Regions from separate parts of the Streptomyces sp. NBC_01476 genome, predicted to be linked through region 4. Evidence: riboswitches for the same ligand, from Rfam matches in the RefSeq annotation. Region 4 holds a riboswitch; each other region holds the start of a gene.
What was found. A riboswitch is a leader RNA that binds a small molecule or an ion and turns the genes downstream of it on or off. The one in region 4 is predicted to bind S-adenosylmethionine.
Positions count from the first base shown of each region.

Region 1: it holds a riboswitch for S-adenosylmethionine, as region 4 does, so the genes downstream of both, OG552_RS36430 (putative leader peptide) here and OG552_RS34465 (putative leader peptide) in region 4, are expected to answer to the same signal.
Region 2: it holds a riboswitch for S-adenosylmethionine, as region 4 does, so the genes downstream of both, thrC (threonine synthase) here and OG552_RS34465 (putative leader peptide) in region 4, are expected to answer to the same signal.
Region 3: it holds a riboswitch for S-adenosylmethionine, as region 4 does, so the genes downstream of both, OG552_RS32885 (putative leader peptide) here and OG552_RS34465 (putative leader peptide) in region 4, are expected to answer to the same signal.

Region 1 is NZ_CP109446.1:3,831,045-3,838,888, reverse strand. Features, by position in the region: gene OG552_RS16695 (serine hydrolase domain-containing protein) at 1-450, shown strand, start outside; gene OG552_RS16690 (DUF1684 domain-containing protein) at 515-1,372, opposite strand; gene OG552_RS36430 (putative leader peptide) at 1,565-1,786, opposite strand; SAM riboswitch class IV at 1,763-1,877, opposite strand; gene OG552_RS16685 (hypothetical protein) at 2,122-4,917, shown strand; gene OG552_RS16680 (CehA/McbA family metallohydrolase) at 4,971-6,536, opposite strand; gene katG (catalase/peroxidase HPI) at 6,998-7,844, opposite strand, start outside.
Region 2 is NZ_CP109446.1:3,329,761-3,337,604, forward strand. Features, by position in the region: gene OG552_RS14795 (hypothetical protein) at 1-226, opposite strand, end outside; gene groL (chaperonin GroEL) at 381-2,006, opposite strand; gene OG552_RS14805 (cold-shock protein) at 2,382-2,585, opposite strand; gene OG552_RS14810 (MoaD/ThiS family protein) at 3,067-3,342, opposite strand; gene thrC (threonine synthase) at 3,339-4,631, opposite strand; SAM riboswitch class I at 4,649-4,778, opposite strand; gene OG552_RS14820 (glucosyl-3-phosphoglycerate synthase) at 4,916-5,881, shown strand; gene OG552_RS14825 (alpha,alpha-trehalose-phosphate synthase (UDP-forming)) at 6,289-7,713, shown strand; gene otsB (trehalose-phosphatase) at 7,741-7,844, opposite strand, start outside.
Region 3 is NZ_CP109446.1:7,555,867-7,563,710, forward strand. Features, by position in the region: gene OG552_RS32865 (helix-turn-helix transcriptional regulator) at 1-863, opposite strand, end outside; gene OG552_RS32870 (SDR family oxidoreductase) at 1,058-1,849, shown strand; gene OG552_RS32875 (GNAT family N-acetyltransferase) at 1,873-2,433, opposite strand; gene OG552_RS32880 (LLM class flavin-dependent oxidoreductase) at 2,430-3,527, opposite strand; gene OG552_RS32885 (putative leader peptide) at 3,797-3,925, opposite strand; SAM riboswitch class IV at 3,956-4,068, opposite strand; gene OG552_RS32890 (ATP-binding SpoIIE family protein phosphatase) at 4,417-6,597, shown strand; gene OG552_RS32895 (type III polyketide synthase) at 6,695-7,844, opposite strand, start outside.
Region 4 is NZ_CP109446.1:7,942,607-7,950,450, forward strand. Features, by position in the region: gene OG552_RS34450 (LLM class flavin-dependent oxidoreductase) at 1-859, opposite strand, end outside; gene OG552_RS34455 (NtaA/DmoA family FMN-dependent monooxygenase) at 856-2,235, opposite strand; gene OG552_RS34460 (LLM class flavin-dependent oxidoreductase) at 2,268-3,497, opposite strand; gene OG552_RS34465 (putative leader peptide) at 3,770-3,865, opposite strand; SAM riboswitch class IV at 3,871-3,984, opposite strand; SAM riboswitch class IV at 4,164-4,274, shown strand; gene OG552_RS34470 (putative leader peptide) at 4,306-4,440, shown strand; gene OG552_RS34475 (amino acid ABC transporter permease) at 4,575-5,612, shown strand; gene OG552_RS34480 (amino acid ABC transporter ATP-binding protein) at 5,609-6,385, shown strand; gene OG552_RS34485 (ABC transporter substrate-binding protein) at 6,544-7,542, shown strand; gene OG552_RS34490 (amino acid ABC transporter permease) at 7,560-7,844, shown strand, end outside.

The DNA.
Region 1 (7,844 bases), 4.1 Mb from region 4:
TGGATCTGGACGGCCGGCGCGGCCATCTCCACCACCGCCGACCTCAACACGTACTGGCGGGCCCTGACCGCCGGCGAGCTGCTGCCCGCGGCGCAGCTCGCCCAGATGGAGACCACGCGGCCTGCGGACTCCACCGGCACCTCCTTCTACGGTCTCGGCATCCGCGCGTACACCCTCTCCTGCGGCACGCAGGTGTACGGCCACGACGGCATCGTGCAGGGCTACCAGACGTACTCCTACACCACGAAGGACGGCTCCCGGCAGGTCACCGTCTCGGCGAACGCCTCCAACAACGGGGATGTCTTCGCCGCCGAACGGACCGCCCTGGACCCGGTCTTCTGCGGCAGCGCCGCCAAGGCCCCGGCCGCGCGCGCGGCGTCGGGCACCTCCGCCGCCCACACCGAAGAGGAGGAGACCGCCGGCGCCGCGACCAGGCCCCTGCGCAGGTGACCGCCCGGCGGCAGCGGGGCCCGGCCACCCGGGCCCCGCGAGCCGTCGCCGCCGCTACAGCGGGTCACGGCCGGGGGCCCTCCTCGCCCGGTACGGACCGGGTCGTCGCCACCGGCGCGGCCGGGATCTTCTCGCCGGCCTCGATCGCGATCGTCAGCCGGTTCTCGGCCGGCGGCAGCGGGCAGGTGGCCAGGTCGGTGTACGCGCAGGGCAGGTTCGTGGCCCGGTTGAAGTCGATCAGCACCGTGCCGTCCGCGTCGGGCGCGCCGATGGACAGCGCCCGGTTGGCCGCGTAGGTGGTCACGCCGGAGGTGGCGTCGGTGAGCAGCACCAGCAGGCTGCCGGCCCGGCCGTTGAACGCGGTCAGCCGGTGGGTGGCGCCGTCGAGCGTGAACTCGACCTGGCCGGGGGCGTCGTAGACGTGCTGGAGGCCCTCGACGGCCGCGCCCACCGTGGTCGGGCGGGGTGCGTCGAACGGCAGGTAGCGGCCGGTGCGGGCCCAGCGCGGGTCCGGGGCGTAGGTGGGGGTGCCGGTGTAGGCGAGCCGCAGCGCGTTCTCCGGGTGCCGGGGGCGGACGATGTCGTAGCCGCCGCGCTTGGCGACCTCGATCACCGCGTCGCCTGACACCGGGAAGAGGCTGCCCCGCTCCTCGATCACGCCGAAGTCGTGCCGCCCGCGCAGCTCCTGGCCGTCGAGGGTCAGTTCCTCGTCGTCGGAGAGCTCCACCACCACGCCGTCGGCGGTACTCGACCAGGCGCCGGGCGCGTCGGGGAAACGGGTGGGGGTGGCGTCCAGCCAGTGCAGGCCGGTGATGGCGAGGAATCCGTGCGGGTCGGCGCGCACCTTCTCGTGCTGGGCGTGCCACTGCTCCCAGTCCGCGGCGAAGCCGGCGCGGTCGGTCTCTTCTGCTTGTACGGTCATGACGACTCCTTGGGTCGGGGGCGCGGGGGGCGCGCGGGGCAGTGGTGCGGGGTGTTGCCGGGGAGGGCGGGGGTCGGGGCAGGGCACCGGGCGGGCGGCCCTGGCGCGGGCCTTCCGGGAACCCGTTGCGGGCACGCGGTACGGAAGGCCCGGGTGCAGGAAGGCGGTGGGGGACCGGCGCGTGGAGCGCGGCTAGCCGGCGGTGCGCGGCAGCGCGGTGGGCCGGTGGTCAGGCCCCGGTACGGCCGTCGGTACGCCCGGACACAGGGCGCCGGCGACGCGCTGAAGGTCGATGTGCCGCCGGGAGAACGTGGCGACGGAGGGCAGGGACCGTGCACCCTTTTCCCGCACCGCGTCACCTCCCGGTCCCGATGGGCTCGCGCCGTGTCGGGTTCGCACGTGCCGAGCCGTCATCGGCTCCGCCGGGTCGTCACCTGGAGCACCCCGCTCCGCGAGAGGGTTGCCGGTCAGCCTGCCAGGGCCTTGATCGCTGACGCTCATGACCTCCAAGAACGGTAACTCCGCCGCTCACTCGAACACAATCCCCTCCCCCCGCAGGCGACAGGCCCCACCCCCGTGAAGCGCACCCGCGGAAACTTTAGTTCTCCTTCACCGGGCCATTGCCGTGCGCTGGCCGGCCGTGCCGTACACATGATCACGGCGATGCCGTTGCCGGGGGGCTTCCGGTGTGGGGGGACCTCCTCACCCGTCGATCGCGACCCCTTTTGCGTTCTCGACGGGAGAAGTGAGTGACCCGACCTGCTCTGCTGCGGGTGTCAGCGACCCTTGCCGTGCTCTGTGCCACGGTCTCCGGCCTCGGTGCCCTGAGCACCGGCGCGGCGTACGCCGACCCGCCCACCGAGACGGTCGTACCGCCGACCCCGAGCGGCACCCCGCCCCCGGACCTGGTCGTCTTCGCCGGTCCGGGCGGGTTCCTGCACCACGTGGGAGGCCAGGCCGCCTACGTCTGGACGAAGTTCTCCGGCGGTGACGTACCGGTCGCCGGCATTCCCGCCGGCGGTGTCGGCCAGTCCGGCGCGGATGCCGACATCGTCTCCACGTCCGTCACCGGCGGCGTCCAGTTGCAGGACATGGACACCGGCACCACCACGGTCGTGAAGCCGCCCACCGGGGACCAGTTCCTCGGCACGTTCGGCTCCCACGTCCTCACCTACACCAGGGCCGCCAACGGTTCCGTCGGCACGCTGCACATCCTGGGCACGGCGGACGGGCAGCAGACGCAGCTCTCCGCCACCGGCTGGCCGGCCGGCGTCTCCGTCGCCACGCGCGCCGCCGCGGGCGACGCGGACACCGTCCTGATGCGGTACTCGGACGCGAGCGGGACCGGGCTGGCCCTGGTCGACCTGGACACCGGTCGGGTGACGCCCGTCTTCAGCGGGCTGACCAGCATCTTCAAGGTCGTCCTGACGGACAAGTACGTCGGCTGGTACAACACTTCCTCACCGGCGGTGCTGCACCTGCGGGACCGCTCCGACCCCGGCGCCGCGGAGACGACCGTCCCGGTGCCGGCGCCCCCGCTGCCCAGCGGCGCGCTGGCGACGGTCTTCCAGCTGGCGATCGCCGGGAACTCCGTACTGGCCGACGACGACGTGGACTACTCGCAGGGCACGCCCCCGGCCGGCTCCCAACTGGGCTCGACGCTCTATCAGTTCCCGCTGTCCGGCGGTCCGTTGACCACTCTGGTCGGGCACGTGGCCTCCGCGACGCTCCAGCAGGAGTCCGACCGGGTACTGGTGGTGGGCGGCTCGTCGGCCGCCGACTGGGCAGCCCGGGTGCTGACGGCCGGCGCCGACGGCACCGCGGTGGCGACCGTCGTGCACCCCGAGCCGGCGCTTCCGGAGTCCGTCACGGGGCTCGCGGTGGCCAGGGGCCGGCTCTACACCATCGAGAACGCCGACTCGGGCGCCCAGTCGCTCGCCACCCGCACCGTCACCTGGGGTGCCACGCCGTCCTACGGCGCCAGGACGGAGATCGGCACCCCGGCCGCGGTGTCCGACTGCTCCACGCAGGACACCTGCGCGCCACCGCTCGCCACCGGCGACGGAGGGATCTCCCAACTCGCCCGCACCACCGGCCCGTCGGGGGACGAGGTCACCGTGCAGCGGGGCGCGGCAGCGGACTACACCGTGGTGCCCGCGCTGGCGTCCGGCGCCGGTACCGGCGCGCTGACCGGCGGCAGCCTCGTCGACTCCGACGGCTCCTGGGTCGTCTACGACAGCGCCGACGGCCGGCAGTTCATCGGGACCTCTCCCGCGGCCGGGATGGCGGGCAACGTCCGGCTGATCCGCCAGACCACCGGCGCCGCGCTCTCCGGCTCGTACCTGTGGGCCTCCGACGGGGCAGCCGGCGCCCTCAGCCGGATCGACCTGAACACCGGGCAGACCCTCCAGACCGTCGACACCGGTGCCCCCTGCGCGCCGACGGAGCTGCAGAGCGCCGTCGACCGCTGGATCTACTGGTCCTGCGGTGCCGCCGGCCCCGCCGGCGTCCTGGACCTGACGACCGGCAAGGACATCGCCGTCCCCTCCGGCGCGGCGCAGCTCGGCGACGGCTATCTGGTCCGGCACGACACCGCCGCCGGGAAACTGGAGCTGACCGACATCCACACCGGCGCCGCCGTCACCACCGACCTGGCCACGCTGCCCGCAGGACCGGTCCCCGACGACCGCCGGGTGACGTGGACGGTCGACAAGTACAGCGGCGGTATCGCCTACGTCGACGCGCAGAACAACGTCCACCTGGTCGACCCGCACATCCCGGCCTCCGCCGCGCTGCCCGGCGCCGGCCAGTCCCTGCTGCCCGGGGAGCGGATCACCGCCGGGCACAGCGTCAGCAGTGCGTCGGCGACGCTGACCGTGCGGAGCGACGGCAACCTGGTGGAGACCCTCAGGACCGGCGGCGGCGCGAGCGGTCCGGTGATCTGGACCAGCGGCAGCTCCGGCCACCCCGGCGCGTACGCGGTGCTCCAGAGCGACGGCAATCTGGTGGTCTACGCCGCGGGCGGCGGTGCGGCCACCGGCGGCGCCCTGTGGTCGTCCCGCACCTACGGTCACCCCGGCGCGTACGCGGTGCTGCAGGACGACGGCGGCCTCGCGGTCCAGCTCCCCGGCGGCGGGGGCGTCGCCTGGAGCAGCGGATCGGCCGCCCGGCCGCAGACCATCGCTTCCGGCACGCTGCTGAAGCCCTACGGGTGGACCCAGGGCCGCTACACGCTCCTGGTCATGCAGGCGGACGGCAACTTCGTCATGTACCGCAAGCGCGACGGAAAGGCCATCTGGTCCACCGGTACGTACGGTCACGCGGGCGCGTACGCGGACATGCAGAGCGACGGCAATCTGGTGGTCTACGGCCCCGGTGGCGGTCCGTCCACCGGCGGCGCCCTCTGGTCGACCGGCACGTACGGTCACGCCGGGGCGTACGCGGACATGCAGGACGACGGCAATCTGGTGGTCTACCGCGCGGGCGGCGGGACGTCCACCGGCGGTGCCCTCTGGTCGACCGGCACTTACCACACCGCTCCCTGACCCACCGCGGGCACGGAGGGCGGCCGGCACCGGCCGCCCTCCGGCGGTTTTCGTCAACGGCCCTTCGCGGCAAGGAAGACCGGGTTGGTCAGCGCGGCCATCGGGCCGAAGAGCAGGGCGTCGCCCATGGTGTTGCCCTGGCCCGGCGAGCCGTCGGGCAGCGGGTGGCGGACCTCGGCACGGACATACGCGGCGAGTGAGGCGGTCGTCCGCCACACCACCGTGCCGGTGCCGGCGGCGCTCACCGACTCCTGGTGCATCTGGCCCTCGTCGGTGATGAAGCGGACCGTGCCGTTCGGCACCCCCTCGACGTCCAGCCGGATGTCCACGGGCGCGTCGGCGGGGACGGTGAGCTTCTCGCCGATCCCGGCCTGCCTGCCGTTGCCGGTGGCGGTGAAGGTGAGTTCGACGGCGGCCGACTCCGCGATCCAGTTACGGCCCGCGCGGATGCCGTCCATGATCGAGTCGGTGGCCAGGTCGTCCGCCCGGACGACGTTGTGCGGCAGGCCGATGACCTGCGGCTCGCTGTGCGCGTCGCTGTTGCCGATCGCGGGAAGCCAGCGCTTGCCGGTGCGTACCGCCTCGCCCAGCTTCTGGTCCCAGGTGCTGATCGCGTGCTCGTCGTCGTACGTCCACGGGCCGGTCCACACCTCGGTGGCGTCCGCGTCGTCGAAGCCGAACTTCCACTGGCTGGCGATGTAGGCGCAGTACATGTGCGCGGGCACCACGAGGCCCCCGCCCCGGCGCACTTGGCGCGAGAAGCGCTCGAAGGCGTCGTCGCGCGAGCGGTAGCGCCAGTCGATCCACTCGCCCGCCGGCAGGCCGAGGGCCAGCCAGTGCCCGTTGCGGGTGGTGACCTCCTCACCGGTGATGATCAGCAGGTCCGGTCCCGCGTACGCGCCCCACACCGCGTGCGACGACGAGGTGTTGTGGTCGGTGGAGACCATGAAGTCCAGCCCGGCGGCCCGCGCGCCGGCCGCCACCTCCGCCGGCAGGCGCTTGCCGTCGGAGTGGACGGTGTGCAGGTGGCAGTCGCCGCGGTACCAGTCCCGGCCGCGGCCCTTCGCCCGCTGCGGCGGGTGGTTCGGCACGTAGGCGGGGCCGGGCCGGCCGTAGGTGAGGGTGATCCGCACCTGGTAGTTCAGGCCCTGCGGCGCCACCTGGTACGGGCCGAGCACGATGTGCCAGGTACCGGAGTTGACCGGACCTGGCAAGTACCCCGGTGTGGCGTCACTGGCGCTGATCTCGAAGGAGGTGCGGAAGCCGCCGGACCAGCCGCGGAAGCCGCGACCGCCCAGCGCGGTCCCCCGCTCGTCGAAGATCCCGATGTCGCAGGAGTTGGCAGGGGTGCCCGCGGGGACGCCCGGCTTGTCGTACGCGTAGGAGACGGCGATCTTCCGCACGCCCTTGGGGATCTCCACCGGCAGGTGGACGAAGTCGGCGACGCCGGTCTCCAGGAACCCGGTGATGACCCGGGTCACCTCGCCGCCGGCCGGCGGCCTGGTGGTGGTGCCGGCGGTGGTGCCGGTCGTGGTGCCGGCCGTGGTGCCGGCTGCCTGCGCGAAGGAGACCGGCGCGAGGGTGACCGCGGCGGCGCCGGCGATCCCGGCGGCCAGCATGCGGCGGCGTCCCGGGCCGGTGGCTCCGCCGGCCGGGGCACCGGTGGGGGCGGCCTCGGGGACGAGGGGGGCGGCGTTGTGTTCGCAATGTCCGTCAAGACACATGTTTGTCCTCGGAGAATCGGTGGTGGACGCACGGAAGCTCTGTGGACCCTGAACGCGCTCCGCTAACGCCGGATGGCCCGGGCATGGCCCGCCCGGCAAGACGCTGTGGCGGGTGAGGGTCGAGGAACCGTCGTGACGGATGGGGGCGGGTGGTGATGGCGCGGGGCCGCGCGACGACCGCGGCACCGGGCCGGGCCGGCCGCCGGGGGACGGAAAAACGTCCAGGCCGGCCCCGTGCGGGGCCGGCCTGGACGTCGTGCTCAGGTCGTACTCAGATCATCGTCGGGCCGTACTCGGGCCCTGTTCGGCCTGTTCGGGCCGTACTCGGTTCTGTTCAGGCCCTGTTCAGGCCGTGCTCAGGCGAGGTCGAACCGGTCGAGGTTCATCACCTTGTTCCACGCCGCGACGAAGTCGGTCACGAACTTCGCCTTCGCGTCGTCGCTCGCGTACACCTCGGCGAGCGCGCGCAGTTCGGAGTTCGAGCCGAAGACGAGGTCGGCGCGGGTGCCGGTCCACTTGACCTCGCCGGTGACCGTGTCGCGGGCCTCGAAGGTGTTCGCGTCCTGCGACGTCGCCTTCCACGCCGTGCCCAGGTCGAGCAGGTTGACGAAGAAGTCGTTGGTCAGGGTCTCCGGGGCGGTGGTGAGGACGCCGAGCTTCGAGCCGTCGTAGTTGGCGCCCAGCACGCGCAGGCCGCCGACCAGGACCGTCAACTCCGGGGCGCTCAGCGTCAGCAGGTTCGCCCGGTCCAGCAGCAGGTACTCGGCCGGCAGCCGGTTGCCCTTGCCGAGGTAGTTGCGGAAACCGTCGGCGGCCGGCTCCAGCGCGGCGAATGACTCCGCGTCGGTGTGCTCGTCCGTCGCGTCGACACGGCCCGGGGTGAAGGGCACCTCGATGTCGTGACCGGCGTCCTTGGCGGCCTTCTCGACCGCCACGGTGCCGCCGAGCACGATCAGGTCGGCCAGCGACACCTTTGCCGCGCCCGGGCCGGAGTTGAACTCCTGCTGGATACCCTCCAGGGTGCGCAGCACCGCCGCCAGCTGATCCGGGTTGTTGACCTCCCAGCTGCTCTGCGGCGCCAGGCGGACGCGGGCACCGTTGGCGCCGCCGCGCTTGTCACTGCCGCGGAAGGTGGACGCCGACGCCCAGGCGGTGGAGACCAGTTGGGAGACCGACAGGCCCGACGCGAGGATCTTCGCCTTG
Region 2 (7,844 bases), 4.6 Mb from region 4:
CGAACTGCATGAAGAGCGTCAGGAACGACAGGAAACAGAAGACCCCGACGAGAACGTCCCGCCCGATGCCGTGCGCGAGCAGCCCCGACAGCACCGCCGCGCCCACGAAGAGCACGACCACGATCCACCAGGCCACCGCGTTCGCCGCCAGCAGCAACCGTCCCGACCGGATGACCGTCGCATCCTCAGCCGGCCGCCGCCCGTGCGGACCGCTCAACGTCCCCATGCCCAGACCCTAACCTCAGCCCGCCACCCGCGCGTTACCGTCCGGACATACAGCCGGGCGGCGAAGCGCCGGGGCCGGGCACAACGAGCGGCGCCCCCTCCCGTGACGGGAGGGGGCGCCGCTCGGTGGCTTCAGGGCTGCTGATCCCGGGGGATCAGAAGTCCATGTCACCGCCGGGCATACCGCCCGGCGCGCCGGCCGGGGCGGCCTTCTCCGGCTTGTCGGCGATGACGGCCTCGGTGGTGAGGAAGAGCGCGGCGATGGAGGCCGCGTTCTGCAGGGCGGAGCGGGTGACCTTCGCCGGGTCGATGATGCCCTCGGCGATCATGTCGACGTACTCACCGGTCGCGGCGTTGAGGCCGTGGCCGACGGGCAGGTTCCGCACCTTCTCGACGATGACGCCGCCTTCGAGACCACCGTTGACGGCGATCTGCTTCAGCGGGGCCTCCAGCGCGAGCTTGACGGCGTTGGCACCGGTCGCCTCGTCGCCTTCGAGCTCCAGCTTCTCGAAGACCGCGGTCGCCTGCAGCAGGGCCACGCCACCACCGGCGACGATGCCCTCCTCGACGGCGGCCTTGGCGTTGCGCACCGCGTCCTCGATGCGGTGCTTGCGCTCCTTCAGCTCGACCTCGGTCGCGGCGCCGGCCTTGATGACGGCCACGCCGCCGGCCAGCTTCGCGAGGCGCTCCTGGAGCTTCTCGCGGTCGTAGTCGGAGTCGCTGTTCTCGATCTCGGCACGGATCTGGTTGACCCGGCCGGCGACCTGGTCGCTGTCACCGGCGCCGTCCACGATCGTGGTCTCGTCCTTGGTGATGACCACGGTACGGGCGCGGCCGAGCAGGTCGAGGCCCGCGTTCTCCAGCTTCAGGCCGACCTCCTCGGAGATGACCGTGCCGCCGGTGAGGATGGCGATGTCGCCGAGCATGGCCTTGCGGCGGTCACCGAAGCCCGGGGCCTTGACGGCGACGGACTTGAAGGTGCCGCGGATCTTGTTGACGACCAGGGTGGAGAGCGCCTCGCCCTCGACGTCCTCGGCGATGATCAGCAGCGGCTTGCCGGACTGCATGACCTTCTCCAGCAGCGGGAGGAGGTCCTTCACCGAGGAGATCTTGGAGTTGACGATCAGGATGTACGGGTCGTCGAGCGTCGCCTCCATCCGCTCCAGGTCGGTGGCGAAGTAGGCGGAGATGAAGCCCTTGTCGAAGCGCATGCCCTCGGTGAGCTCAAGCTCAAGACCGAAGGTCTGCGACTCCTCGACGGTGATGACGCCTTCCTTGCCGACCTTGTCCATGGCCTCGGCGATCAGCTCGCCGATCTGGGTGTCAGCGGCGGAGATGGAGGCGGTGGAAGCGATCTGCTCCTTGGTCTCCACGTCCTTGGCCTGCTCCAGCAGGGCGGCGGAGACGGCCTCGACGGCCTTCTCGATGCCGCGCTTGAGGGCCATCGGGTTGGCGCCGGCGGCAACGTTGCGCAGGCCTTCCCGGACCAGGGCCTGGGCGAGCACGGTCGCGGTGGTCGTACCGTCGCCGGCGACGTCGTCCGTCTTCTTGGCGACTTCCTTGACCAGCTCGGCGCCGATCTTCTCGTACGGGTCCTCGAGCTCGATCTCCTTGGCGATGGAGACACCATCGTTGGTGATCGTGGGGGCGCCCCACTTCTTTTCGAGGACGACGTTCCGGCCCTTCGGGCCGAGGGTGACCTTGACGGCGTCGGCGAGCTGGTTCATACCGCGCTCGAGTCCGCGCCGCGCCTCCTCGTCGAACGCGATGATCTTAGCCATTGTGAAGTGTCCTCCGCGGACTGGGGGTTCCCCCACCGAGGCAGGGGGCGGTGGATCGGACCGCGTAGGCGCCCGCGACGGACGGCCAGCCGGCCGCCGGTTCCTTCCCGGCGCCCGAGCGGGCCTCACCGACCCGGTCCAAGTTGTCACTCTCACTAGGAGAGTGCTAACCAATGATTAGCACTCCGACCGTGAGAGTGCAAGCAGACCCCCACCCCCGAGCGGCGTCAGGACCGGGCACCCGGCGGCGGGCGGCGGGCGCCCGCGGACGCGCGAAGGGCCCGCACCGGACGCGCGAAGGGCCCGCACCATGAGCCGGTGCGGGCCCTTCGGCCTGAGAGAAACGCCGCGTCGATGGTCGAACGCGCCGGGATGTCAGCCTGCCAGCCGGACCATGTCCGCCTGCGGCCCCTTCTGACCCTGCGAGATCTCGAACTCGACTCGCTGGCCTTCTTCGAGGGTGCGGTAGCCGTCCATCTGGATCGCGCTGTAGTGGACGAAGACATCCGCACCACCGTCGACCGCGATGAAGCCGTAGCCCTTCTCCGCGTTGAACCACTTGACGGTGCCCTGAGCCATTCCCAACTCCCCTATTACTGGCCCTATCGCGGCCCCGCACTCCGCGGGCCCGGGTCAGACCTCACCCACCGGAGCGACCCTTACCGTGGACAGGAGGGAGCTCTGGGAGGCGTGCGCCGGAACGCGTCGACCGCGGCTGAATGTATCTGTCCGGATGCCCACTGCAACAGGTCAATTGGACGAGAATTCTGGGTCTGACTCATCGGAAATAACCCAGGAAAAAACGATAATGCGGGGCATCTCGGACCGGACACATCGGGCGATCCGGGAGAATTCGCGTGTGAATTTGGCGATAAATCGCCGCACCACCCAGGACTGGCGACTCACTTGCCCCCCGCAACAGTACAGCCCTTCAACTACCGCCCCGCACCGCCCCCGCCGGGCCCGGACAGCGAAGAGCCCCGCCCACCACGAGGGGTGAGCGGGGCCGCAGAACCCACGGAAAACCGCGGATCAAAACAACAGCGGACAGTCCGCGGTTTCAGCCACCCGCCACCGCGGGAATGATCGAGACACTCGCGCCGTCCGGCACCACCGTCTCCAGCCCCGACGAGAAACGCACATCGTCGTCGTTCACATAAACGTTCACGAAACGCCGCAGCTTTCCCGCGTCGTCGAGAACCCGCGCCGAAATACCGGCGTGATTCTTCTCCAGCGACGTGATGACCTCGGCCAGCGTCGCGCCCTCGGCCGGCACCTCGGCCTGGCCGCCGGTGTAGGTACGGAGAATGGTCGGGATTCGAACAGAAGCAGTCATGCGAGGCCAGCCTCTCGGAACGCGGCAAGGGTCGGGCGGATGATCGCGGTCGGTCCGGTGGTGGGCGCGACCGCGTCCAGGGTCTTCAGGCCGTCGCCGGTGTTGAGCACGACGGTCTCGGCGGCCGGGTCGAGCTGCCCGGTCTCGATCAGCTTCTGCAGCACACCCACGGTCACCCCGCCGGCCGTCTCCCCGAAGATCCCCTCGGTCCGCGCCAGCAGCTTGATCGCGTCGACCACCTGCTCGTCGTTCACATCCTCGACCGCCCCGCCGGTACGGCGGGTGATGTCCAGGACGTACGGGCCGTCCGCCGGGTTGCCGATCGCCAGCGACTTGGCGATGGTGTCCGGCTTCACCGGCCGCACCACGTCGACACCGGCTTTGTAGGCCGCGGACACCGGGGAACAGCCCTCCGCCTGGGCGCCGTAGATCTTGTACGGCTTCTCCTCGACCAGGCCGAGCTTGATCAGCTCCTGCAGACCCTTGTCGATCTTGGTGAGCTGGGAGCCGGAGGCGATCGGGATGACCAGGTTGTCCGGCAGGCGCCAGCCGAGCTGCTCGGCGATCTCGTAGGCGAGCGTCTTGGAGCCCTCGCCGTAGTAGGGGCGGAGGTTCACATTGACGAAGCCCCAGCCCTCGCCGATCGGGTCGCCGATCAACTCCGAGCAGAAGCGGTTGACCTCGTCGTACGAGCCCTCGATACCGACCAGTTGGCCGCCGTAGACCGCGGCCATGACGACCTTGCCGGCCTCCAGGTCGTGCGGGATGAAGACGCAGCTGCGCAGGCCCGCGCGGGCCGCGGCGGCGCCCACCGCACCGGCCAGATTGCCGGTGGAGGAGCAGGACAGGGTGGTGAGTCCGAAGGTGCGGGCGGCTTCCAGGGCGATGGCGACGACGCGGTCCTTGAAGGAGTGCGTCGGGTTGCCGGAGTCGTCCTTGACGTACAGGCCGCCGGTGATGCCCAGTTCACGGGCGAGGTTGTCGGCCTTGACGAGCTTCGTCCAGCCGGGGTTGAGATTGGGGTGCTCCGCCACATCGGCGGCCACCGGCAGCAGCGGCGCGTACCGCCAGATGCTGGTCGGGCCGGCCTCGATCCGCCGGCGCAGGCCCTCCGGGTCGCCGACCGGGAGGTCGTAGGCCACTTCGAGGGGGCCGAAACACTCCTCGCAGGCGAACACCGGGCTCAGCGGGAAGCGGGCTCCGCACTCCCGGCAGGACAGCGCGGCGGCGGGTCCGAAGGGGGCGGGGCTGGAGGTGTCGTGGGAGGCGGCGATGGTCTGCACAGCCATGATGGCGAGGCCCTTTCTCCTCATCTTCCTTGTGACGTACGTCGCCACAAGACGGAATTGGCACCTTCCCCACCGTGTGACCTCGCGGTCGGCGGGAGGGTTGCCGGGGCTTCAACGGGCCGTTCCCTCTGCCCCTCTGGATGAGCGCTATTCACTTGTCGTTCAGTTGTCGGCACGGGCACCCGGCATGCGGTCACCCTGCGCGTTGTTCAAGACTGTAACCGACAAAGGCAGCGGTTGAGAGAGTCGTCCGCACCGCGAGATGGATCACAAGGGGTCCCACAGTGCTCGATGAGGTGGAGGGCTGGCTGGCCCGCCGGTCGTGGTCGGCGGCCGACCGGCCGCTGGAGCAGCTGCTCGCGGCGAAGCGGGCGGCGGGCGACCGCGGCACGGTCAGCGTGGTGCTGCCGGCGCTCGACGAGGAGGCCACCGTCGGCGGGATCGTCGGTGCGATCCGCCGTGACCTGATGGCGCCCGCGGCACCGCTGGTGGACGAGCTGATCGTGATCGACTCGGGTTCCCGCGACGGTACGGCCCGGGTCGCGGCGGCGGCCGGGGCGCGGGTGGTGCTGCGGGACACGATCCTGCCGCGGCTGCCGGCGGTGCCCGGCAAGGGCGACGTGCTGTGGCGGTCGCTGCTGGTGGCCCGTGGCGAGATCGTCTGCTTCGTGGACGCGGACCTGCGTGAATTCGACTCACGGTTCGTCTCCGGCATCGTCGGCCCGCTGCTCACCGAGCCGGCCGTGCAGCTGGTCAAGGCGATGTACGAGCGTCCGCTGGAGACCGGCGGCGAGACGCTGCCGGCCGGCGGCGGCCGGGTCACCGAGCTGGTCGCCCGCCCGCTGCTGAACCTGCACTGGCCGCGGCTGGCCGGCTTCGTCCAGCCGCTGGGCGGGGAGTACGCGGCGCGGCGCTCGCTGCTGGAACGGCTGCCGTTCCCGGTGGGCTACGGGGTGGAGCTGGGCATGCTGATCGACGCGCTGGGCCTGGTCGGCCTGGACGCGCTCGCCCAGGTGGACGTCGGCGTACGGCACCACCGGCATCAGGACACGGCGGCGCTGGGCCGGATGGCGGCGGCGATCTACCGCACGGCGCAGCTCCGCCTCTCCCGCGGCCCCCTGGTCCGCCCCCGCCTCACCCAGTTCACCCGCTCCCCCGACGGCTTCACCCCCCACACCCACCCCGTCGACACGGAAGAGCGACCTCCGATGGGGTCCATCCGCGAATACGTGGCCCTGCGGGCCGCCTGACCCCGATCCCCCCTCCGGGGGGCGGCGGACGTCGTGCCCCCCACGGCCCGATCCGGACCACCCGCCGGTCGACGGCTGAGCGCGCAGTTCCCCGCGCCCCCAAGAAGGACGGCGGAGGACGTGCCCCGAAGGGGCGCGAGGAACTGCGCAGCCAGCCACGACGGCGCCGCAGACGACCCGCACGCCCAGCCCCAAGGCCGGATCCGGACCACCCGCCGGTGGACGGCTGAGCGCGCAGTTCCCCGCGCCCCCAAGAAGGACGGCGGAGGACGTGCCCCGAAGGGGCGCGAGGAACTGCGCGACCAGCGACGATGGCGCCGCAGACGACCCGGTTGCCGCCGGGCGGAAGGGCAACGGCGCAGGCGGGGTCACGTTTGAGGCAAGGTCATCCTGGCTAGGCTCGCCGCATGGTCGCAACGCGTCACGCCGCCCCCATCCTGGTCGCCTCCAACCGCGGCCCCGTCTCGTACACCCTCACCGAGAACGGCGAGCTGACCAGCAGACGCGGCGGCGGCGGCCTCGTATCGGGGCTCAGCGCGATCGGCCCGGACGCGGGCGCCGTATGGGTCTGCGCGGCCCTGTCCGACGGCGACCGGGCCGCCGTGAGCCGCGGCGTCGCCGAAGACGGCTCCCGCATGATCGCGGTCGACCCACCCGTCTTCGAGGCCGCCTACAACGGCATCGCCAACTCCGTGCTGTGGTTCGTGCACCACATGCTCTACCAGACCCCGCTGGAGCCGGTCTTCGACGAGGACTTCCGCACGCAGTGGGACGCCTACCGCGCCTACAACGCCGCCTTCGCCGACGCCCTGGCCGAGGAGGCCGCCGAGGGCGCCGCCGTACTCGTGCAGGACTACCACCTCTCCCTGGTCCCGGCGATGCTCCGCGCCCGCCGCCCCGACCTGCGGGTCGGCCACTTCTCACACACCCCCTGGGCACCGCCGGACTACTTCCGGCTGCTGCCGGACGACATCGCGGAGGAACTGCTCGCCGGCATCCTCGGCGCCGACCGGGCCGCCTTCCTGACCCGCCGCTGGGCGGACGCCTTCGCCGCGGCCTGCGTCGCCGTGCTGGGCGCCACGCTCTCCCCCGACGGCCTCGAAGTGACCTGGCGGGGCCGTACCACCCGGCTCGGCGTCCACGGCCTGGGCGCCGACGGGGACTTTCTGCGGGAGCGGGCCGGGCGCCCCGACGTGGCCGCCCAGATGGAAGGGCTGCGCGCCGAGACCGGCGCCGACCGCAAGCTGATCGTCCGGGTGGACCGTACCGAGCTCTCCAAGAACATCGTCCGCGGCCTCCTCGCGTACCGGCAGCTCCTGGCCGAGCACCCCGAGTGGCGGGAGCGCGTCGTCCATGTCGCCTTCGCGTACCCCTCCCGGCAGGACCTGGAGATCTACCGCGACTACACCGCCGAGGTCTCCCGGGTGGCCACCGAGATCAACGCGGAGTTCGGCACGCTGAGCTGGACCCCGGTGCTGCTGAAGGTCGACGACGACTTCCCGCGCTCGCTGGCCGCGTACCGCCTCGCCGACGTCGCCCTGGTCAACCCGATCCGCGACGGCATGAACCTGGTCGCCAAGGAGGTCCCGGTCGTCTCCGACAACGGCGTCGCCCTGGTCCTGTCCCGCGAGGCGGGCGCCTTCGCCGAACTCGCCGACGACGCGATCACCGTCAACCCGTACGACATCCGGGCCACCGCCGCGGCGCTGCTGGAAGGGCTCACCCTCGCACCCGAGGAGCGCGCCGACCGCACCAAACGCCTCGCGGAGGCCGCGACCGCCCTCCCCCCCTCGAAGTGGTTCCTCGACCAGCTCGAAGCCCTGCGCGGCTGACCGCCCGGCGGGGGCTCGGTGCGGAGGTCAGGACAGGGCGTCGGCCAGGGCGTTGAGGACCGCGACGACGCCCTCGGGGCCCGGGACGGTGAGGTCGGCGCGGGTGAGGAGTTCCTTCGGGGATTCCGCGC
Region 3 (7,844 bases), 390 kb from region 4:
GGCCCCCGAAGGGCCGCCGCAGGGGTCTGCGGGGCATTCCATCCGGCCAGGATCTGGAGGGAGTAAGCGGTGGGGGAGCCGGGTTCTGCGTTGTAGAGGCAGAGGGTCTGATCGGGGTCGCCGGGGAGTTGGAAGGACTCGTAGGCGAAGTGCAGGTCGCCGACGAGCGGGTGGTGGTAGACCTTGGCGCCGTGGCTGCGCCGCAGCACCCGGTGGTCGTTCCACCACGTGGTGAACTCGGGCGAACGCAGCGTCAGTTCACCCACCAGGTCAGCGAGCCGCCGGTCATGGGGGTAACGGCCTGCTTCCAGGCGCAGTATGGCGACGGTCTCCGCGGCGAGGCGCTCCCAGTCCCCGGTGCGTTCGCGGGCCTTGGGGTCCAGGAGGTAGTAGCGGGCGAGGTTGCGCTGGGGCACCGGCAGGGCGTCGAAGTCGGTGAGGACCGCGCGGGCCAGGTGGTTGGAGGCCAGGACGTCGGTGCGCCTGCCGAGGATGAAGGCCGGGCGGTGGTCGAGGGCCTGCAGCGTCAGGTAGAGGCCGGGCCGCACCCGCTGGGGGCTCGCCGGGGTCCGGCTGCCGGCGGCCGGCCGGGAGAGAAGATCGCCCAGGTGTTCGCGTTCGGTGGCGTCCAGCCGCAGGGCCTCGGCGAGCGAGGCGAGGACCTCCGGCGAGGGGTTGGAGGCACGGCCCTGCTCCAGGCGGGTGTAGTACTCCGTGCTCACCCCGGCCAGCCGGGCGGCCTCCTCCCGGCGCAGCCCCGGGACCCGCCGGGGCCGCCCGTCGCTGGGCAGACCCGCCTGCTCCGGGGTGATCCGGGCACGGCGGGTACGCAGGAAGTCGGCGGTCTCACTGCGGCGGTCCATACCCCTAGTCTCACCCGGGCCCGCCGGTGGCGCGTGCCCGCTGGGTGGCCCTGGCGGTACCTGCCTCATCAGGGCAGGTCCGGCCGCCCCAAACGGGTGCGGGGCGGTGGTGTGCTGGATGAGGGACGAGCGGCTCCCGCCGCCGCCCCGGCGCAAGCTCCCCCTCGGCTTTCCCTTCCGGAAGGTGAATCCCCATGACCACTTCCTCCGCCCCTTCAGCCCCCTCCGCCAACCCCCTCGACGGCCGGATCGCCGTCGTCACCGGAGCCTCCAGCGGCATCGGTGAGGCGTCCGCCGAGCATCTGGCGTCACTCGGCGCCACGGTCGTCGTCCTGGCCCGGCGCGCCGACCGGCTGGCCGACCTGGTCGCCCGCATCGAGAAGAACGGCGGCAGGGCGCTGGCGATCTCCGCCGACGTCACCGACACCGCGGCCGTGCGGGCCGCCGCCGACCGGGTGGCAGCCGAACTCGGCGGCGCTGACCTGCTGTTCAACAACGCGGGCGTCATGCTCCCGGCGCCGGTCGAGGAGCTGCGCACCGACCAGTGGCAGCACCAGATCGACCTGAACATCACCGGGCTGATGAACGTGATCGGCGCGTTCGTGCCGCAGCTGGTCACGAGCGCCGGCGAGCGCGGTGTGGCCGACCTGATCAACACCTCCTCGATCGCCGCGCAGAACATCTTTCCCAACTTCGCGGTCTACTCCGGCACCAAGGCGTACGTGACCCACCTCTCCCGCCACCTGCGGACCGAGCTGGGACCGAAGAACGTCCGGGTCGCGGCGATCGAGCCGGGCATCGTCGGCACCGAACTGCAGAGCCACGTCACCGACGCCGGCGCCCTGGAATGGCTCGACGGGTCGAAGGAGACGGTGGACTGGCTCACCCCGCAGGACATCGCCAGGACCATCGGCTTCATCGCCGCCCTGCCGCCCCGGGTCAACCTCCAGCAGGTCACCATCATGCCCACCGGGCAGACCGGCTGACGCTCGCGCGGCGCGCGCCCCGCTCAGGGCGCGCGCCCGAAGTCGACCCGCGGGGTCGGCCGGAACTCCGTCCCCCGCAGCGGCTCGTCGCCCACCAGCCGTTTGGCGAAGGGCAGCGGCCCGCCCAGGGACTCCGGGTCGGCGGTGAGGTCGAAGAGCGCTGTGTAACCGGTCGTCAGATAGAGCCCCCTGGCCTCCGGCTGGCGCGGTCCGGTGGTGAGATAGACTCGCTGGTAGCCGGCCGCGGTGGCGGCCCGCTCCAGCTCCGCGACGACCCGCCGGGCCAGCCCCTCGCGGCGGTGGCCGCTGTGCGTCCAGATCCTTTTGAGCTCGGCGGTCTGTTCGTCGTAGCGGCGGTAGGCCCCGCCGGCCACCGGTTCGCCGTCCCGCAGCAGCAGGAGCAGCAGCCCGCCGTGCTCCGGTTCGAACTCCTGTGCAGGGTAGCGCGCCAGTTCCCGTCCAGCGCCGCCGAGCGAGGGGTAGCGGGTGCTGTACTCGTGCTCCAGTTCCCGCAGCAGCGGCTGGGTGAGCGGATCGGTGAGCGTCGCCGTCCGTACCTCGTAACGCGGTGTGGTGGTGGTCACCGGCCGGTCCCCTCCGCGTCACGCTTGGCGACCTCCGCACGGACCAGCGGGATGACATGGCGGCCGAAGTCGATGGCGTCCCCCAGCAGGTCGTAGCCGCGGGCGGAGATGATGTCCACGCCGATGTCGTAGTAGTCCAGCAGGGCCTGTGCCACCGTCTCCGGGGTGCCGACCAGGGCGTTGGAGTTGCCCGCTCCGCCGGTCGCGGCGGCGGTGGGGGTCCACAGCGCACGGTCGAAGCGCTCGCCCTGCTCCGCGATCGCGATCAGCCGCTGCGAGCCGGAGTTCTGCGGCTGGTCGCCGCCGCGGCGCGTCCACGCCCCGGACGCCCGGCGCTCCTGGATGGCGGCGACCGTGCGGTGCGCCTTCTCCCAGGCCAGTTCCTCGGTAGGAGCGATGATCGGCCGGAAAGCCGCCTGGATACGTGGCGGGGTGGCGCGTCCGGCGGCGAGCGCCGCCGCCTTCACGGCGTCGATCTGCTGGGCGGTCTCGGCCAGCGGTTCGCCCCACAGCGCGTAGATGTCGGCCACGGCGCCGCCCGCCGCGTAGGCGGCGGGGGAGGAGCCGCCGAAGGAGACGTCCGGGTGGGGCTGCCGCACCGGGAAGACGTCGGAGACGAAGTCGTTGAAACGGTAGTGCTCGCCCTCGTGGTCGAAGGCCTCGTGCTCGGTCCACACCCGCTTGACGATCTCGATGTACTCGCGGGTGCGGCCGTAGCGCTCGTCCTTGGTGAGGAAGTCGCCCTCGCGCTGCTGTTCGTGGTCGTTGCCGCCGGTGATGAAGTGGACGGCGAGCCGGCCCTCGCTGATCTGGTCGAGGGTGGCGAACTCCTTCGCCGCGAAGGTCGGGTACGAGACGTTCGGCCGGTGCGCCAGCAGGATCTGCAGCCGGGCGGTGTTCGCGGCGATGTACGCGGCGGCGGTGCCGGGTTCGGGCGAACCCGACCTGTAGGCGAACAGCACCCGGTCCCAGCCGTGGTCCTCATGGGCACGGGCGAGCTTGAGCGTGTACTCCTTGTCGAAGGACGCCCCGCTGCGCGGGTTGGTCTCGGAGCCGTCGTTGGTGGCGGCGATCCCGAGGAATTCGATGGGCATGATGGGGCCTTTCGGTGCGGTGGGTGGTGGCGTCGGGGGCGCTCGTGGGGGTCTCGGTCCCCTTTCGCCGGTCGCGGGCAGGGCGTCACAGGGCAGAACCGGGCCCGCCGGAGCGGGACCGCAGGGGTCCGCTCGGGTCGGAGATCAGGAGGGATCTCGCGGCGGCGGTGGGCTGCCTACAGGGAGGAGGGGCGCACGGCCGGGCCGTCATGGCGACGGTGCGGCGGATACGGCGGGGGAGGGGCGAAACGGGGGGCGGAGGACCGGTCTCAGCGGACCGGGCGCACCCGGGGACACAGCGCGCTGCTCACCCGGAGCAGATCGACATGGCGCCGCGCGACGCGCAGTTCGAAGGACCCGTACGGGCGGCACACGCTGTCGCAGGGTCGTACCCGCACGTGATCACCTCGCACTCATCCGGCCCGTGGGCCTCGCGCTTACAGGACAGTTCGCTGTCCTGTCGGGTCGTCACCTGGAGCACCCCACCGCGGCGGAGGGTTGCCGGTCAGCGAGCCAGGGCTTGGTGCTGACGCTCATAACCGTGGATCACGCTAACCCCTCGGCGGCTTCCGGGCAATGCCCTCCGGGGCGCCGGAAGCCGCCGCCGTACGAGGGAGCGAGCGCCGGCCGCGTCCGCGGGCCCCTGACGGATCCACCGGACCGGGGGGCCGCGGTTCTGCGCGGTCGCGTTCGCGCGCTCCGGGAGAGGGCTCGCACAAAGCTCGCTGAACGAGCTTCTTTGAGGGCCCCGGACTCCGCCGATCCCGGTCGACTCGGATGTGTGTGTGATATACCGTTTTGATTGTTGTTATCCGCTTTAGGGTGATTCTTGCCCAGGTTCGGACCGGCCGGACGGCGCGACCTGTGGCACTGATCGAATGAGCACCGTATGGACTCTTACCTTCCGCCGGGCGACACCCCCGATCTCGACTTGAACGTGGTCAGCCAGGCGCTCGCGGGTCTGACCCCGAGGCCCGGCACACAGTCACGTGCACAGCCGTGCCGCCCCGCGAACAGCGGCCACAGCGATGGGGAGAAGCCGGTCGAGCCCAAGGACAAGGAGCAGATCCTGGGCGCGATCACGGTCGACCGCGACCTGCGGATCGTCAGTTCCAATCTGGGCCCGCGGTGCTTCGACGGGTTGACCGCCGTCCCGGGAGAACCCTTCGTGGACCTGCTCCCGCCGAGCGACGTGCCGGCGGTCACCCGCCGGCTGCGGCGCGTGGTGGAGACCCGCGACCCCCATGTGGCCCGTGTCCAGCGGATCCCCAAGCCGGACGGCTCTGAACTGATCGTCTCGCTGAGCATTCTGCCGTCCCCGCCGCCGGACGACGGCCTGACCATCTCGTTCATCGACATGGCCCGGCGCTTCCACCTCTACGCCGCCGCCTCGTCCATCGGCACCACCCTCGACGTCGGGGAGACCGCCCGGGCGCTGGCCGCCTCGCTGCTGCCCTGGGGCGACGTCGTGGCGGTCTCGCTCGACTACAACGTCTGGACGGGGGAGCAGGTCGAGGACCGTACCCGGCTGCGGCGCGCCGCCCTCGCCCCCGAGCGGTCCTGGCCCGACGGCTTCCTCACACCGGGCGAGGACCTTCCCCAGCGGGCCCGCGTGTTCCTGGGTCAGGACACGGAGGCCCACGACGTCCAGGGCACCGTCGTACTGCCGGACCGGGCCGCGATCGAGCGGGCGCTGGGCGGGGACCCCAGGCTGCTGAGGGCCCTGGTGCCCATGGAGGGGCCGCTGTGCATGGCCGGCGTTCCGCTGATCGTGGAGGGGCCGGACGGGGAGGCCCCGATCGTGCTGGGCGTCGCGGAGGTGTGGCGGCGCCCGGACGGGCCGCTGGGGCCTTTCGGCGAAGACCTGATCGACATGCAGGAACTGGTCTCCAGAACGGCCGGGCACGTCGACAACGCCCGCCGGCACGAGCGCGAGCACGCCCAGGTCATCGCGCTCCAGCAACGGCTGCTGCCGCCGTCGCCGACCAGCACGATCGAGATCGCCAGCGCCTACGAGCCCACCACCCCCGACAGCGCGGGGGTGGGCGGCGACTGGGTTTCCAGCTTTCCGCTGCCCGGCGGGCGTACCGCCCTGGTGGTCGGCGACGTCGTCGGACACGGCCTCGGCGCGGCGGCGGCCATGGGCCAGCTCAGCATGGAAGCGCGGGCCCATCTGTCGGCCGGCCTGCCGCCGGACGAGGTCCTGGCCCGGCTGGACGAGACGGTGACCCTCCTGGACGACTCCGAGACGGGGCTCGCGGCCGGCTACAGCGCGCTGAACAGCACCTGCTGCATCGTCTGCTACGACCCCGTGGAGAACCGCTGCACCATGAGCAGCGCCGGCCACCTGCCCCCGGTTCTCGTGCACCCCGGCGGCCGGGTGGAGATCATCACCCCGCGCGCCCACCCGGGGCTCGGCACCGCGTTCGTCTCCGATGAGCCCTTCGAGACCACGGAGTTCGGTGCGGAGCCCGGATCACTGGTGGCGCTCTACACCGACGGGCTGGTCGAGAGCACCTCGGCGTCGATCGAGGAGGGCATCGGCACGCTGTCGCGGGCGCTGGCACGCATACGCCCCGGCGACGACCTCAAGGAGGCGGTCTCCCGTACGGTCGGCGCACTGGACCCGCACCGGCACGGGCTGCGCGACGACGTGACGCTGATGATCGCGCGCATGGTCGGCAGGCCCCGCGGGGACGTCGCCACGGTGTCCCTGCCGGTGGGCGACCCACGGATCGTCCCCCGCGCACGGTCGCTCGCGGCCGTCCGGCTGCGGCGCTGGGGGCTGCACGAGCGGACCTACGACGCCACGCTCGTGGTGGGCGAACTGGTCACCAATGCCCTGCGCCACGGCGCGGGGGAGATCACCCTGCGGCTGATCCGCACCGGCAGCCGCAGCGTCGTGTGCGAGGTCAGCGATCCCGGCAACGGCCGGCCGTGGCAGCACCGGGCCGATCCGCTGGACGAGCACGGACGCGGTCTGCTCGTCGTGCACGCGGTCGCCGACCGGTGGGGGGTCCGCTGGAACGACGACGGCGGGAAGACCGTCTGGGCCGAGCTGACCGCCTGACGGGGCGCCGGCGGCGAAGCACGCCGGGCGAGGCAGGAGGCGGGCAGGACGCGTGCAAGACACAGCCACGGCGCAGGCTAGCCGGGGTTCGCGGAGCTTACAGCCACTCCCCTTCCAGGGCGGTCGCGGTCAGGCCGGGCGCCGCCGCGTACAGGACGGTGCGGGCACCGGGCTTCTGGCCGGAGCGGTGGGCGCGCTCCAGGATGTCGAACACGGCGGCGCCGCCGCGGTTGCCCGTGCCGTAGCTGTCCCAGCTGTGCTCCAGCAGTCCGGCGGGCCAGCCCTCGGGCATGGTCTGCTGCATGTACTCCAGCACCCGGGTCCCTCCGGGGTGCGCCAGCAGCAGATCGGGGTGCCAGCCCAGGTCGGAGTGCCGGCCGCGCAGCCACTCCCACATCGCCAGGACGGTGCGCTGCACGGCCCGCGGCCCGGACCGGTCCATCAGGAAGTGCACGCCGTCGTGGCGGGTCTCCAGCCGGTGCAGGCCCATGGTGTCCGGCAGGGTGTGGTGCCAGGCGGCGTCCAGCCGCAGGCACGCTCCGTCCGCCGGGCTGCCCGTCACCACCGCGGCGACCGCGGTGTCCGCGAAGAGCAGCCGGGTGATCAGGGACTCCAGGGTGTGGTCGCCCGACTGGTAGGTGGTGCTCAGCGCCTCCGATATGACCACCAGCACCTTCCGGCCCGGGTCGGCGGCCACCAGATCGGCGGCCAGCGCCAGCGAGCGGGTGCCGGCGATACAGGCCCACTGGCTCGCCGGAAGCAGCAGCACGTCGCCCCGCAGCGGCAGCCGGTTGGCGAGGGCCACGTCCAGACCGGGCAGGGCGGGGGTGGTGGAGTGGCTGGTGATCAGGCAGTCCACATCGGCCGGCTCCAGACCGGCCGTGGCCAGGGCCTGACGGGCCGCCCGCTCGCCGTACTCCTGCACCGCCTCCCACGCGGGTGCGTTGCGCTCCTCGATCGTGCGGGGCGCCGGGATGGCGTCCAGCGCGGCCACGATCCGGTCGACGTCGCCGTCGGCGAACCCGTCGGCGGCCAGCGCGTCGCGGGCGAGGGGCTCGTCCGGCACCCGGAGACCCGAGACGGCCGGGGCGGCCGCCTCCTCCAGGCTGCGCATCCACCGGCGGGTCGTGATCCCGGTGGAGGCGGCGATTCCGTCGATCCGGGAGAGCCAAGGCGCCTGCGGATGGCGGGCCTTCACCTCCGCGAGGATGTCGACGGTGTCCACGGCGTGCTCCCCGGCCACCACG
Region 4 (7,844 bases):
TGCCGATCAGCGCGGAGCTGCGCTCGACGAAGTCCTCCAGGGTGGGGAACACCGGCTCGGCACCGAGCCGCCGCTGGAAGCCGAGGTAGCCCTCGAAGACCGGCCGGTAGTCGGCCAGGGCCTGCTGGGAGGTGGGTGCGGCGTAGAAGCCGGCCGAGCCCGCGCCGACCGCGGCGAGCGCCGGGTCGTGGCCGTAGTGCTCCCAGCGCTCCCGGTAGTAGCGGATGAGTTCCGCGTAGGGCTCGATGGGGTTGGTGACGTTCGCCGAGAAGAGCGGGTCGCCGTAGCGGGCGGCGAGGTCCACCGACTCGCGGCTGGTGGCGCTTCCGTGCCAGACCCGGATCGGGCGCTGGTAGGGCCGGGGCCAGACCTCGGCGTCGTGCAGGACGGGCCGGAACTTCGGCGAGGCGGTGACCTTGTCGTTGCGCCAGATCTCACGGAAGAGCTGGTAGGACTCGGCGTTGCGGTCCCACTGGTCCTCGGGGGTGACCTGGAACAGCTCGCGCTGCGCGGCGCCGTTGCCCTTGCCGATGATCAGTTCCAGCCGGCCGCCGGAGAGATGATCGAGGGTGGCGTAGTCCTCGTAGGCGCGGACCGGGTCGAGCAGGCTGAGCGTGGTGACCGCGGTGAAGAGCCGGATCCGCCGGGTCAGCGCGGCGATGTGGCTGAGCACCACCGTGGGGGAGGAGGAGATGAAGGGGCGTTCGTGCCGCTCGCCGACGCCGAATCCGTCGAAGCCCAGCTCCTCGGCGAGCAGCGCGCTGTCGAGCACCTGCCGGAAGCGTTCGTGGGTCGACGGCTGGGCGCCGGTGACCGGGTCGGGGGCGTGCACGATCAGGGTGATGTTGATGAACTTCATGACGCCGCCCTCCGCGTCCGCGCGGCGGCCTCGTCGGGGTGGCGCAGGCCCAGGTGGTCCCGGAGCGTGGTGCCCTCGTACTCGGTACGGAAGACGCCGCGCTCCTGGAGCAGCGGGACCACGGTGTCGGCGAAGTCGTCGATACCGCCCGGCGTCAGGTGCGGGGCGAGGATGAAGCCGTCGCTGGCATCGGTCTGCACGAACTCGTTGAGCGCCTCGGCGACCGTGGCCGGGGTGCCGATGAAGGACTGGCGGCCGGTCACCTCGATGATCACCTCGCGGGTGGTGAGGTTCTTCGCCTCGGCGAGCGCCCGCCACTGGGCGGCGACGGCCAGCGGGTCACGGTGCATCCGGACGCTGGCCCGGCCCCGGGCGATGGTGTTCTCGCCGACCAGCGGGTCGACCTCGGGCAGCGGGCCGTCCGGGTCGTGGTCGCTGAGATCGCGGTTCCACAGCTGCTCCAGGAACTTGATCGCGGTCTGGCCGCTGACCTGCTGCCGGCGGATCAGCAGCGCCTTCTCCTGGGCTTCGGCGTCGGTGTCGCCGAGTACGAAGGTCACCCCGGGCAGGATCTTCAGCTCGTCACGGGAGCGGCCGTACTTGGCCAGCCGGCCCTTGACGTCGGCGTAGAACTCCCGGCCGGCCTCCAGCGTGCCGTGCCGGGTGAAGATCGCGTCCGCGGCGGACGCGGCGAACTCGCGGCCCTCCTCGGAGTCGCCGGCCTGGAAGATCACCGGCCGTCCCTGCGGGCTGCGCGGGACGTTGAAGCGCCCGCGGATGTCGAACTGGGTCACCCGGTGGTCGAACCGGCCCGCGTCCGGGTCGCCAAGGAAGACACCGGACTCCTTGTCCGCGACGATCTCGTCGCCCTTCCAGGAGTCGAAGAGCACCTTGGTCGCGTCCAGGAACTGCCGGGCCCGCTCGTAGCGGTCGCCCTGGGCGAGGAAGCCGCCGCGCCGGAAGTTCTGCCCGGTGAACTCGTCCCAGGAGGTGACGACGTTCCAGGCGGCGCGGCCGGCCGACAGGTGGTCGAGGGAGGCGAACTGGCGGGCCACCTCGTAGGGCTCGTTGAAGGTGGAGTTGATGGTCCCGGCGAGTCCGAGGCGTTCGGTGACGGCGGCGAGCGCGGTCAGCACGGTGAAGGTGTCGGGGCGGCCGACCACGTCCAGGTCGTAGATCTCGCCGCCCTGTTCCCGCAGCCGCAGGCCCTCGGCGAGGAAGAGGAAGTCGAACTTGGCGCGCTCTGCGGTCTTCGCCAGGTGGACGAAGGAGCTGAAGTCGATCTGGCTGCCGGCCGCCGGGTCGCTCCACACGGTGGTGTTGTTGACACCGGGGAAGTGCGCGGCGAGGTGGATCTGCTTGACGGGCTTGCTCATGCGACGGGCTTCCTTAAGGTCTCTGCGGGCGCTCAGACGGCGGAGGTGGTCGGGGCGGAAGCGGTGGCGTAACGATTCGCCGGGCGGGGGAGTCCCAGCAGGCCGCGCAGGGTGGCGGCCTCGTACGCGGTACGGAACAGGCCGCGCCGCCGCAGTTCGGGCACCAGGTGGCGGGTGATCTGCTCCAGGTCGTGCGGGACGGCGGCCGGCCGCAGCCGGAAACCGGTGATCCCGGCCGCCTGCCACTGCTCCAGCAGGTCCGCGAGGCCGGCCGGGGTGCCGGCGAAGACCAGGGCGTCGCTGGTGTACGCCGCGCCCGCCCGCTCGTCCAGCCGCGCGCCGCGGGCGGCGGCCGCCTCGTCGGTGTCGTCCAGCAGGACCACCAGGTCGGCGAAGACGTGCACCGTCTCCCCGGCGCGGCCCGCCTCGTCCTGGCCGGCCCGGATCTCGGCGATGATCGCCCGGGCGTCCTCGGCGTCGCGCGGGGTGATGAAACCGACATCGGTGGAGCGGGCGACCAGGCGGAAGGGAATGCTCTGGTGCGCCAGCGCCGCGACGATCGGCTGGCCCTGCGGCGGGCGCGGGGTGATCGACGGGCCCTTGACGCTGAACCGCGGTCCCTCGAAGTCGATGTAGTGCAGCTTCTTCCGGTCGATGAAGCGGCCGGTCGCGACGTCGCGGATCTCGGCGTCGTCCTCCCAGCTGTCCCAGAGCCGCCGCACCACCTCGACGTAATCGGCGGCCTCGTCGAAGGTCTCGGTGAGCAGCGCCTGGACCTCGGGGGTGTTGAAGTCCTCGAACCGGAACGGCGGGAAGCTGCGCCGTCCGAAGAGTTCCGCCTCGTAAGGGCGGGCCGAGACCTGCACCCGCAGCCCGGCCCGGCCGCCGCTGACGTAGTCGAGCGTGGCGATCGCCTTGGAGAGGTGGAAAGGCTCGGTGTGAGTGACCACAGCCGTCGGGATCAGACCGATGTGGCTGGTCAGCGGGGCGATCCGGGCGGCGATCTGCACCGCGTCCAGCCGGCCGCGGACCTGGTCGGTGCGCTGGTCGAGCTCGGTGTAGTCGGCGGACTGGAGACCGAGCGAGTCCTCGATCGTGACGAAGTCCAGCAGGCCGCGCTCGGCCTCGGCGACCAGGCCGGCCCAGTACGCCGCCGTGAACAGGTCTTGGGGCCGGGCGTCGGTTTCGCGCCAGGCGGCGGGGTGCCACCCGGCGCCGTCAAGGGCGACGGCGAGGTGGAGGGCGGGGTGCGGCTGAGGCATGGGAGGTCGCTTCCTGCTCGGGTGGAGGGCGCTCCACCGTGCTGCGGACATGCCGGACGGAACCCGCGCCGGGCGGTCGGCCCGGGGCGGCGTCGGCGGGGGGAAGAGGGGAGGAGAAGACGGGGGCTCGGGAGGAGCCGGGCGAAGAGCGGAAGGGGCGCGGTCGCGGGACGGCGTGCCGCGACGCAGCGGGGCACCGGTCCGCGCGATGCGCGGGGCTCAGCGGATCCGCGTGGCCGGCGACAGCCGGTGCCGCGGGAACGGCGGAGCGGTCAGATGTCCGTACAGAGGGCGCTGGAGATGCGCTGCAGGTCGATGTGCCGACGCGAGTAGGTACTGATGGCTCGACGCACTACAGTCCCCTCCACCTTCGATCGCGCGCTTGCGTAAACCGGGCTCGGCTCCGCCGGGTCGTCACCTGGAGCACCCCGCCGCGTCGGAGGGTTGCTGGTCAGCCAGCCAGGGCTTGTTGCTGACGCTCATAACCTGCTCACACGGTAACTCCGGACCGGCGTCGAACACAATGGCTGGTCGACGGGCTGTGGATCACACAGTGACCGCTTTCCCGCCCCCGGGGCCGGCCCACCGCTCCGGACCGGCCGGGCTGACGGACCGTCGAATACTGAGGCATTGCCCAAAGCCGACCCAGCGGTTACGGTATGCCCTGGTTATGAGCGTCAGCTTTGAGCCCTGGCTGGCTGACCGGCAACCCTCGTCCGCGGTGGGGTGCTCCAGGTGACGACCCGGCGGGACGGTCACGTTCCGTAAGCGCGAGGCCCCATGGGCCGGAGGATGCGAGGTGATCCGCATGCAGATACGACGCACCGACAACAGCGGTACGCCGCTTCCGCGCGGGTTCGCTCAGCTCATGGTGGCCCGCCGCCACGTCGACCTGCTCCGGGTGAGCAGCGCACTGTGTCCGAGGACGTCCCCGGTCTGTTGACCGCACTCGCGCTCCGAGCGAGCGCTGAGATGTCCGTACGCCTGCCGTCGCCCGGCCACGCCCGCACTCCGCACACCGCCCGCCGCTGACCCACGGCGCGGTGCTGCGCCCCATGGGACGGAAAGCACACCACCATGAGCAGCTCTGACACCTCCGCGCGCAAATCCGCCGCGCCGGAACCACCGCCCCCGACCGCCGCGCAGCCACCGCCGCCTGCCGCCGCCTCCACGGCCCCCGCCGACCGCCCCACCGACGAGCAACTGCTCGCCGCGAAGCTGGTCCCGCTGCGCCACCCCGGCCAGTGGGTCTCGGCCCTCGTCCTGCTGGTGCTCTTCGCGATGCTGGTCAACACGGTGCTGACCAACAACCGGTTCCAGTGGGGCACCGTCGGCGACTACTTCCTCAACGGATCGATCGTGCACGGGCTGGAGCTGACGCTCTGGCTCACCGCCGCGGTGATGGCCACCGGCTATCTGCTCGGGATCGGCGTCGCCGCGATGCGGCTGTCGCACAACCCGATCCTCAGCTCGCTCAGCTTCGCCTTCGTCTGGCTGATACGTTCCGTCCCGCCCCTGGTGCAGCTGCTCTTCTGGTACGAACTCGCCTCGCTCTACCCGCAGTTGTCGCTCGGCATCCCGTTCGGCAGCGAATTCGTCACGGTGCGGACGGCCCATCTGTTCAGCGGCATCCTCGCCGCGTACGTGGGACTCAGCCTGGATGTCGCGGCCTTCTCCTCGGAGATCGTCCGCGGCGGCATCCTGTCCGTCGACCACGGCCAGACCGAGGCCGCCCAGGCGCTCGGCCTCGGGAACGCGCGGATCTTCCGCAGGATCGTGCTGCCGCAGGCGATGCCGGCCATCGTGCCGGCCTCGGGCAACCTGCTGATCGGGATGCTCAAGGCGACCTCGATCGTGAGCGTCATCGCGGTGCAGGACCTGCTCTACTCCTCGCAGTTGATCTACAACCAGAACTACCTGATCATCCCGCTGCTCCTGGTGGCGACGCTCTGGTACATCATCCTCACCACGCTGCTCTCGATCGGGCAGTTCTTCGTCGAGCGCTACTACGCCCGCGGCAGCAACCGCGGTGGCAGGAGGAGCTTCCGGGAGCTCTTCCGGGGCAATGTGCCGCTGCTCGGCAGGACCGGCAACGAACTGGCGGGCATCTCATGACGACCGTGGCCACCGACCCCCTGGTACGGATCAGGGGACTGCGCAAGAGCTTCGGCACACATCTGGTCCTGGACGGTGTCGACCTGGATGTGCGCCAGGGCGAAGTCACCGTGCTGCTCGGGCCTTCGGGCTCCGGCAAGTCCACCCTGCTGCGCAGCATCAACCACCTGGAGCGTCCCGACGGCGGATTCGTCGAGGTGGGCGGCGAGATCATCGGCTACCGGCACCAGGACGGCCGGCTGCATGAACTGGGACACCGGTCGATCACCCGGCAGCGCGCCCGGGTCGGCATGGTCTTCCAGCAGTTCAACCTCTTCCCGCACCTCACCGTGGTGGAGAACATCGTCGAGGCCCCGATCGCCGTGCACGGGGTGCCGAAGAAGCAGGCCGCGGCCAAGGCCCGCGAACTGCTGGAGCGCGTCGGTCTCGGCGGCCGGGAAGGGTCCTATCCCCGACAGCTCTCCGGCGGCCAGCAGCAACGCGTCGCCATCGCCAGGGCACTGGCGATGGAGCCGGAACTGCTGCTGTTCGACGAGCCGACCAGCGCTCTCGACCCGGAACTGGTCGGCGAAGTCCTCGCGGTCATCAAGGATCTCGCCGACAGCGGGATGACCATGATCGTCGTCACCCATGAGATCGGCTTCGCCCGTGAGGTCGCGGACACCGTGGTCTTCCTGGACGGAGGCCGGATCATCGAATCCGGCGCACCGGCCGACGTCCTGGAACGTCCGCACCACGAGCGGGCCCGCGCCTTCCTCGCCGCGGTCCTGTGACCACCCGGCTCCCTTCACCTCCCCGGTAGACCGCCCGTACCTTCTGTCCCGTATCCACCACTTTTTCCCCTTTCAACGGCGGCTCTCCGCCGCTTCCCTACCACCCCCTTGCCCGCCGACCCCCGTACCACCCTTGTCACCCCTGGAAAGGAACCACCGTGACGACCGACGGACGCCCCGCCCGCCACGTCTCCCGAACGGCCCTCACCGCGACCGGCGCCGCTGCCGTCCTCGCCCTGCTCACCGCCTGCGGCTCCAGCTCCGGTTCGGCCGATACCGCGCCGGCGGGCGGAGCTCCGAGCGCGAAGTCCCCGTCCGCGGCGGCGTCCACGGCGCTGCCGACCGAGGACGTCGTCTCCGGGATCCAGGCCGACCCGGCCCTGAAGGCCGAACTGCCGAAGGCGATCCAGACCCGCGGCAGCCTGATCCTGGGCACCTCACGGGTGGTCGGCACCTCCGGCCTGCCGCACGGCGGCCAGGACCCGAGCGGCAAGACCGTCGGCCTCGACATCGACCTGCGCGACGCGATCGGCAAGGTGCTCGGCGTCACCTGGGACGTGCAGTACGGCACCTTCCCCACCGTCATCCCCGGCGTGCAGAACGGGAAGTACGACGTCGGACAGGACAACTTCGGTGCCACCAAGACCCGCGAGGAGGTCGTCGACTTCGCGACCTACCTCAATGACGGCCAGTCCTTCCTCGGCCCCAAGGACCTGCCGGCCGACTCGGTGACCAGCCTCACCGACCTGTGCGGCTACAACGTCGCCACCAGCCCGGGCTCGACCTTCCAGCAGATCCTCACCGACGGCGCGGGCAAGTGCGCCGCGGCCGGCAAGAAGCCCTACAAGGTCCAGTACTTCGCGGACACCGCGCCGATCATCCTCGGTCTGCAGAACGGCAAGGTGGACATCTACTTCGGCCCGACGCTGGGTCTGAAGTACGACGCCACGCACGTGCCGAACACCAAGTACCTCGGCGAGATCAGCACCACCCCGGTCGGCTTCGTCACCGCGAAGAACTCGCCGATCGCCAAGGCCATCAGCGACGCCGTCAACAAGCTCATCGCCACCGGTGACTACGCCAGGATCTTCACCAAGTGGGGTGTGCCCGGCACCGGCGTCAGCAGCTCGGTCGTCAACCCGCCCACCACCTTCTGAGCCGGGAGGAGACCGCGATGACCGAGCCCCCTCCCACGGTCCCGACCAAGGAGAGACCACCGCACGACGCCGTACCCGGCTCCGGCGACCAGCAGCCGCGCTCCCTGTCGGCGCAGCGGGTGATCCCGCTGCGCCACCCGGGGCGCTGGATCGTCACCGCCGTGGTGCTGGTCCTCGCCGCCCAGTTCATCCACGGGCTGGCAAGCAACCCCTTCTACCAGTGGGACCGGTTCGGGTACTGGTTCTTCCGGCCGGTCATCATGCGCGGCCTGCTGGTCACCTTGAAAGTCACCGCACTCAGC